DNA from 2 places in the Thalassospira sp. MIT121401 genome. Region 1 is predicted to be linked to the other one. Evidence: predicted binding sites of a transcription regulator. Region 1 holds the regulator's gene; the other holds the start of a gene.

What was found. The regulator LexA, encoded in region 1, represses DNA repair genes until DNA is damaged. The targets are predictions, from matches to a motif close to ATGTTCTANTTTGGTTC.
Region 2: a site for LexA is predicted at 2,642-2,658, ahead of recA (recombinase RecA). Genes of this name have one in related genera too.

The regions. Positions count from the first base shown of each region.
Region 1 is NZ_CP138926.1:2,630,812-2,635,242, reverse strand. Features, by position in the region: gene trpD (anthranilate phosphoribosyltransferase) at 1-340, shown strand, start outside; gene trpC (indole-3-glycerol phosphate synthase TrpC) at 337-1,134, shown strand; gene moaC (cyclic pyranopterin monophosphate synthase MoaC) at 1,154-1,633, shown strand; gene lexA (transcriptional repressor LexA) at 1,792-2,499, shown strand; gene SIB88_RS12065 (ComEC/Rec2 family competence protein) at 2,605-4,431, opposite strand, start outside.
Region 2 is NZ_CP138926.1:3,791,879-3,796,309, forward strand. Features, by position in the region: gene SIB88_RS17515 (helix-turn-helix domain-containing protein) at 1-974, shown strand, start outside; gene SIB88_RS17520 (NIPSNAP family protein) at 986-1,291, opposite strand; gene recA (recombinase RecA) at 1,395-2,468, opposite strand; gene nikR (nickel-responsive transcriptional regulator NikR) at 2,747-3,226, opposite strand; gene SIB88_RS17535 (DUF4198 domain-containing protein) at 3,324-4,118, shown strand; gene SIB88_RS17540 (carboxypeptidase-like regulatory domain-containing protein) at 4,123-4,431, shown strand, end outside.

The sequences.
Region 1 (4,431 bases):
GACCACGGGCCCGACCTTTGTCGCCGAAGTCAAAGACGGCAATGTCACCACCTTTGAAATTTCCCCTGGCGATTTCGGGTTTGAGACAGCAACGCTTGATGACCTCAAGGGCGGCGATGCGGATGTGAATGCCAAGGCCATTCTTGACCTTCTGGCAGCGAAAAAAGATGCCTATCGCGATATCGTTCTGATGAATGCCGGGGCGGCACTTGTGGTGACCGGCGTTGCCAGCGATCTTGCCGATGGCATCAAAAAGGCATCCGAAGCAATTGATAGCGGCAAGGCCGCAGAAACGCTTCAGGGTCTTGTCACCATTACCAACGAAGGAAACGCAGCGTGAGCGACGTTCTTAAGAAAATCTGCGACGACAAACGCGAACACGTTGCCGCCTGCAAGTCCCGCAAAAGCCTTGGCACGCTTGAAGCCGAAGCCAAAGCCCAATCGGCACCGCGCGGCTTTATCAAGGCCCTTGAAACCAGTGTTGCCGATGGCCGTTATGGCCTGATTGCCGAAATCAAGAAAGCATCCCCGTCCAAGGGACTGATCCGCGCCGATTTCAATCCGCCGCAACTGGCAAAGGCCTATCAGGCTGGCGGGGCAAGCTGCCTTTCGGTTCTGACCGATGTGCCCTATTTCCAGGGGGATGACAGCTATCTTGTCGCGGCGCGCGCGGCTGTTGACCTTCCGGCATTGCGCAAGGATTTCATGGTTGATCCTTACCAGATCACCGAAGCACGCGCCTTGGGGGCCGATTGCATCCTTTTGATCATGGCGGCCCTTGAAGACGGACTGGCTGCCGAACTTGAAGATGCGGCACACAGTCTTGGCATGGATGTTCTGATCGAAGTTCACAACGCGCCGGAACTTGAACGTGCCCTGAAACTGAAATCGCGTCTGGTCGGGGTCAATAACCGTAACCTCAAGACCATGGAAATTTCGCTGACCACGACCGAGGAACTGGCTGGCATGGTCGATAGCGACCGTCTTCTGGTCGCCGAAAGCGGATTGTTCACGCCCGAAGACCTTGCACGCATGGCCAAGGTTGGTGCGCAGTGCTTCCTGATTGGGGAAAGCCTGATGCGTCAGGATGACGTGGCTGCGGCAACCCGCAACCTTCTTGGCCTTGCGGCCTGACCTGGGACTGGCAAAGCACATGACAGACAAGCTTTCCCATATTGATGCCGGTGGCAACGCCGTGATGGTGGATATTTCGGACAAGGCCGATACCACCCGCATTGCCATTGCCAAGGCACGGGTATTGATGTCTGCGCAAACGGCAAAGCTGATTGCCGATCGTGGCCATAAGAAGGGTGATGTTCTTGGCATCGCACAGCTTGCCGGGATCATGGGAGCAAAAAAGACCCCCGATCTGATCCCGCTTTGCCATCCCCTGCCCCTGACATCGGTGACGGTTGATCTTGAACTGGCCGATGATGTTGACGGGGTCGATATCACCGCGACCTGCAAGACCACCGGCAAGACCGGTGTCGAGATGGAGGCCTTGACAGCGGCCTCTGTCGCAGCCTTGACCGTGTTTGACATGTGCAAGGCTGTCGACAAGGCCATGCAGATTACCGATATCCGCGTCACCCGCAAGGAAGGCGGGAAATCGGGGACTTTCATCGCCGATTAGGGTGTTTGCGAGCGGGCGACCACCATTCAAAACCCGTAATTATGGCCTGAATTACGGCCAATCCGTTGTTTTTGGCCCGACGCGCTTGACCCGACAAAAGAACTAAAGTAGAACATTTATGTATCCTTTTTGTTCTTGCTACAGGTTCGGGAAATATCATGCTGACGCGCAAGCAATATGAGTTGCTGGTCTATATTGACAATTACCTTCGCGATCACGGTATCTCGCCCTCTTTCGATGAAATGAAAGAGGCCCTGAACCTTAAATCCAAATCGGGGATCCATCGTCTGATTACCGGGCTTGAGGAACGCGGTTTTATCCGCCGTCTTGCGCATCGCGCCCGTGCGCTGGAAGTCATCCGGCTTCCGGAAAACAGCGATGATGACGCCCCCGAAACCCCGAACAACGTCACATCCATTGCCAGTGCGCGCAAAGCCCCCCATCGTCCGGCAACCGTGCCCACGGCCTTTGCCGAAACCGGTGAAGCTATTTCGCTTCCGCTTTATGGGCGAATTGCTGCGGGTACCCCGATCGAGGCATTGCGTGATCAAAGCACCATGGTTCAGGTGCCCGCTGCCCTTTTGGGATCAGGCGATCATTATGCACTTGAAGTATCCGGTGATTCCATGGTCGAGGCCGGCATCCTTGATGGTGATACCGTCCTGATCCAGCGGTGCGAGCAGGCCCATGATGGCACGATTGTCGTTGCGCTTGTCGATGACAGCGAAGCGACCCTTAAGCGCCTTAAACGCGGGCGCGGTGAGGTTCTTCTGGAACCGGCCAATGCCCGGTATGAAACCCGTGCCCTGTCACCGGATCGCGTGCGTATTCAGGGTCGTCTGGTCGGGTTGCTGCGTCAGTATTAAGCCACCAGCAACTGCACACACAAAATCGCCCGCTGTGATTTTCACACGGGCGATTTTGTGTATTCGGGATCAGTGCATCCGGCCCGGTCCAGGCACGGCCACTGATTACCGTTGCGATGGAGCAGCTTTGCCGCCAATCACGATCCATGGCCAGTGACCGGATATTGCCCGCACGGTTTCAAATGACGACCTTCCCTGATCAAGCTTAGCCGTATCAAGGGCGACACCGCCCTGCCACCACAAGACGCCATCATCAATCATCACCCGCGCCCCGGCCTGGCGACAGGTTCGGATTGGCAAATCGTTTTTTAGCGTAATCACAAGATCGGCATTGCGACAGGCATAGAACGGATTGGCCAGACTGGTTGCGACAATGGTCCTAGTTTCATTATCACCAACGCCAGTGACCACAAGACACGGATCGTTTTTACAATACCTTATTCTTGTGGCTTCATCTTCCGGACGGATGCCAAAACGGCTCATCCACAGGGATTTTTGGAAATCACCAAGCCCGTCGGCCAAATGCAGGATTTCCTGTTCCCTGTCATAAACGGCCCAGCTTTCCTGATCACCCGATACAAGAACATCCGGAGTTTGGTGGGTCACCTGCGCAATGATGGCGATGATCAAAAGCGGCCCGGAAACTACAAGGGCAATCTGATCGCGCCAGATCACGGCCCACGCAATCGCCAACAACAAACAGGCGGTTGCCACATCACCGAGCCCGGCCACATACCACAACCCCCATTCCTGGGCGGCGACAAGGGATGCTGTTTTGATCAGAACAGTCAATCCGGGCGCCATCAGCGCAAGCACACCGCCCGCCAACCCGAATGGCATGAATGCCAGCGTCAGTACAATTAACGGCATCACCCAGAATGCCATTATCGGAATGGCAACCAGATTGGCAACAATGCCAAGCACCGATATCCGCCCGAAATGAAATCCGATAATCGATGCCGTCACAACCGTCACAATGACACTGGTGATCAAAAGCCCCGCCATATAGACCACAAGACGTTCATGCCACGGACGTCCGCCATGGCGGTCAAGCCAACGGCGCCCGGGCCCGTCATAAAAGGCAACAAGTGCCCCGACAGCAGCAAAGGAAAGCTGAAAACTGGCACCAAGTACCGCATCGGGCCTTAACACCAGAACAACCAGTGCGGCCACACCCACCAGCCGTAAAGATATGGCACGGCGATCAAGCAACAGGGCAATCCATACCACCAGCAACATCACAAAGGCCCGCTGCGTCGGCACTGTTGCCCCCGACAATCCGAGATAAATGAACCCCGCCCCGGCGGCCGCGAGTGCCGCCCATTTTTTGACCGGATAGCGCAATGCGATCCCCGGTATCGCAGCCAAACCCAGACGCACCAGAAAGAAAACGGTTCCGCACAGCAACCCCATATGCAATCCGGAAATCGCCAAAAGATGGGCCAGCCCGGATTTCCTCAGATCCTCGGCAATTTCAGCAGTGACATCGCCGCGTTCACCGATGATCAATGCTTTGGCAATCCCGGCCTCGGGCGCGGTTACGTATCGATTGATCACGTCGGATATTTTCTGACGCAGGTGTTCAACAACGTATCCTATACCATTGTTTTCATAAGCATCCTTCTCGCTCAACACTTCGAACTGACGACCGAATGCAAACCCGGTTGCGCCGATCTGGCTGAAATAAAGGTTGCGCGCGAAATCGGGATCACCGGGAACCGACGGCGGGCGCAGTGGAAACAACCGTGCCTTTACGCGCACCTCATCACCGATCGAAAGCGCGCTGTCACCGAGAAAACTGAGCCGAACATTCCAGTCGATCTGATCATTGGAAAGACCCTGAATATTTGTCGGATCAAGGGTAACGCGCATGCGACTGCCGCGGGGCTCAATACCGATGACAGTTCCGATGATTTCGGTCGAATAAAGGGT
Region 2 (4,431 bases), 1.2 Mb from region 1:
CCTTGCTGCTGGCCTGCGCCTGTCAGAGTGTGACGGTGTCGCTTGTTCATTATTACGGGTTTGATGCTATCCGGCTGTTGCAGCCGGTCATGGCATCAATGATCCCGGCGCTGGCCTGGATGGCCTTTTTGCAAAGCAGTGTGCGGTCGCGCCTTGTCGGCACCGATCTTTGCCATGTTCTGGCCCCGGTGGTGATGGTGATCGTGATCCTTGCCATGCCGGTTCTGATTGATGCCCTGCTTGGCGCGCTTTTTGTCGGCTATGCGTCTGCCATCCTGATTGCACTGCATCGTCAGGGCAATGATCTGGCCCATTCGCGTCTGGCATCGGGGCATGTACCGGCATTGATCTGGCGGGTGATTGCCATTGCGCTGATTGTTTCGGCCTTCAGTGATCTTTTGATCGCAGCAGCCCTGCAATTCGGGGCAGAAGGCGCGACGGGTGTGATTTTAAGCATCTTTTCGTCGCTGGCAGTGCTGACCATCGGGTTTCTGGCGCTTTCCCCAGATCTTGCCATCGGATCGGGCGATGATGACAACGGGGGTGATGATATCGAACCGTCAAGCGCGCCTGACAAAACCGCGCCCGATACGCCCGATATCCCGGTCGATGAAATCATGGTGGCAGTTGATCAGCTTATAAGCGGTCAGAAGCTGTTTCTTGATCCCGATCTGACGCTGGCGCGGATTGCGCGGCGACTGGGCTATCCGTTGAAACAGGTATCCACAGCGATCAATCAAAGTACCGGGGAAAATGTGTCGCGCTATATCAACAGGTTCCGGATTGATCATGCCTGCGGGGAACTTGCGCGCGGACAGAATATCACAACCACCATGCTTTCAAGCGGCTTTAACACCAAATCGAATTTCAATCGCGAATTCCTGCGCATTACCGGCCAAACACCCAGCCAGTGGCAACAGCAGCAAATCCCGGCAGCGGCAGTGGCGACGACCGCAATGCGGCGCGGATCATAGCCCGCCCGCCCCTAGTCCAGGACCGGGCGCATGAAGCTGCGTTCATAGGAAATGATGCTGCGATTGCGGATTTCCATATTCAGAACATCCTGACATTCGCGGTCGTCAGCCATGCGGTTGCGGTAATCCTCATACTCGGCAAGGCTTGGAAAACTGAACAGTGCATAGGCCACGTTACTCGCCCCTTCATGGGGCAGGAAATACCCGTGATGGGTCCCGCCCATACGATTGACAATCGGAATCCAGCGTTTGGCATATGCCTCGAACTCGGGAATTTTGTGACTGTCGATAATATATTTCAAATAGCAGGTAATCATGGCTGCACCTTTGAACGGGGTGAAGGATTTGATGGCCCAAACAAAAAAGACGGGCCGAAATCACGGCCCGTCTTTTTAAAATCATCGTACAAAAACAGCGCGATCAATCGTCATTGACCGGGTCATCTTCGCTCATATTCGTCATGCTTTCGGCGATCAGGCCGGCACTTTCGCGAATGCTGTTTTCGATTTCCTGGGTCATTTCCGGATTCTCGCGCAAGAAGTTCTTGGCGTTTTCACGACCCTGACCGATCCGGGTCGAGTTATAGGAGAACCAGGAACCGGACTTTTCAACAATGCCTGCCTTGACACCAAGATCAAGGATTTCACCCATCTTGGAAACGCCTTCGCCATACATGATGTCAAATTCGACCTGTTTGAACGGCGGGGCCATCTTGTTTTTGACGACCTTGACGCGCGTCTGGTTACCCACGACTTCGTCGCGGTCCTTGATCTGGCCGATACGGCGGATATCCAGACGAACAGACGCATAGAACTTGAGCGCGTTACCACCGGTGGTGGTTTCCGGGCTGCCGAACATCACACCGATTTTCATACGAATCTGGTTGATGAAGATCACCATGCAGTTCGACCGCGACACCGAGCTGGTCAGTTTACGCAAGGCCTGGCTCATCAGGCGGGCCTGCAGACCGACATGGGTATCGCCCATTTCACCTTCGAGTTCGGCCCGCGGAACAAGGGCCGCGACCGAGTCAACGACCAGAACATCAATCGCACCGGAACGCACCAGCGTGTCGGCAATTTCAAGTGCCTGTTCACCGGCATCGGGCTGTGAAATCAGAAGTTCGTCGGTATTCACGCCAAGCTTGCGGGCATAGCCCGGGTCAAGCGCATGTTCGGCATCGACAAATGCACAGGTCCCGCCAAGTTTCTGTGCCTCGGCAATGGTGTGCAGGGCCAGGGTCGTTTTCCCGGAACTTTCCGGGCCATAGATTTCGATGATACGGCCACGCGGAAGACCACCAATACCAAGTCCGATATCAAGACCGAGTGATCCGGTTGAAATGGCTGAAATGTCAACGGCGCTTTCCCGCTGACCCAGCTTCATAATCGAACCTTTGCCAAATGCCCGTTCGATCTGCCCAAGGGCGGCTTCGAGTGCCTTCTGCTTATCCATAGTATCCTTATCCACCAAATGCAGCGCGGTCTGAATCATTGCTCGAACTCTCTTATTCCACAGGGCCGGGTAGGATGCAACGCAGGCGGTTCCCCGGACCTAAATGCGGAACGCCACCGCTTGAAGAACCTGCTGCCCAGACAGACTAGTTTCCCTGTTCACGTCAGCAGCCGAATTGAGAACATAATGCGAACACTGTCATAAAATTTTGGATGTTGCAAGTTTGTTCTCATTCCCGGGAACAAAAATCGCGTTTTCAAACGACAACAGCCCGGCCCTGTCCGGACCGGGCTGCTCCATACCGAACGGCAATTTTATCAGGTGGTAATTTTGAGATGTTCGTGGGTATGGGCCGCGCCGTGGTCTTCATCCCCGTGGTGATGGGATTCAATGTGTAGTTCCCCCGGAACGGAATAAAGCTGCCCGTGGCGCACACCGGGCTGTGCCAGGACTTTGTCGGCAAAGGCGCGAATTTCGGCAAGCTTCCCGCGCAGGGTCACGCTTTCAAGACAGGTGTCATGATCGATGTGAAAATGCACGGTCGACACCGTCAGATTGTGATGTTCATGCTGGGTGCTCATCAAACGCGATGCCAGCATGCGTTCCTCATGGTCATAAACATAATTCAGAACGGCAATTCCCACCCCGTTGGGGTCTTCGTCAAGCTTGGCATTCTGAAGCTTTTCACGGATCAGATCACGGAATCCTTCGGACCGGTTGGTATAGCCCCGCCCTTCAAGGAAGGTGTCGAACGCTTCCATCAGATCATCTTCGATTGATACCGTCACGCGGGTCATATCAATTCCCTTTCAGAATCATCAGCTTGACTCGTATGAACAATTTTGAAAAGTTCATACTGTCATTTCATAGACCTAATTTCCCAAAGGATAGCAGATGTTTCAATCAAAGTTCGCACGCGCCCTGATAATTGGCATGACCGGTTGCCTGATCAGCAGTGCGACAACCGCCCATGAATTCATCGCCAGCACCGCACAAAGCACCATTGCGCCGGGCCAACCGGCAACGATATTTCTAGATTCGACCCATCAGTTCGGCGCGCCTGAAGAAGCCGAAGCCATCGAAAATGTGCGCGCCCGCCTGATCACCGATGCCGGGCAGAGCGAACTTGATGTCACACCAAATCCGAACGCCCCGAACCTTGTTGCATCTGTTAACGATCATGCGCAAACCGGCTGGATTGCCGCCCATCGTTTGCCGGTTGTCTGGTCACAGACGCCCGATGGCTGGCAGGAAGGCGGGCTTGAACAACATCCCGATGCCCTGACCGCTTCGCGTTACGAGAAATTTGCAAAACATCTGATCGGCCCGCAGGCATCTGATGGCAATGCCGTGGTCACGACCCCGCTTGGTGATCGGCTTGAAATCGTTCCGCTTGGCGATCCGCGCCGGACCAAAATCGGCACGGACGCCGAATTTCGCATCCTGCTTGACGGGCAGCCTTTGACCACCACCGTTCTTGCGACCTATGCCGGGTTTACCCAAACCCCGTCTTCCTGGGCCTACTATACCGAAACCCTTGCCGATGACCGCGGCAGTGCCATTGCCAAGGTTCGCATTTCGGCACCCGGCCTGTGGATCGTGCGGGTTGCAACCGATATCCCCGATGCCGCGGACGGGGTACGGGTTCATAACCTTCGTGCGACACTAAGCTTCCATGTGGACGGCTAGGAAAATGCATCTAGCGGGTATCAGCCGGGTGCCGGTTCTTGTGGTTCTTGTGGCGTTGTCGGTTCTGATCATATCGGAACCGACAGATGCCCGTGCCCACGGGGCTGGCTGGCAGGCTGTTGGCAATGAGAATACGGTTCGATACCGGTTTGGCTATACCGACGGCAGTCCCATGGGATTTGCCGAAGTCATCGTCACCGCCCCTGATGGCAAGATCTGGCAAAAGGCGCGCACCGATCGCAGCGGCCATTTTGCCTTTGCCCCGGATCAGCCGGGCCATGACATGACACAACCGCAAAACTGGCACATCCGG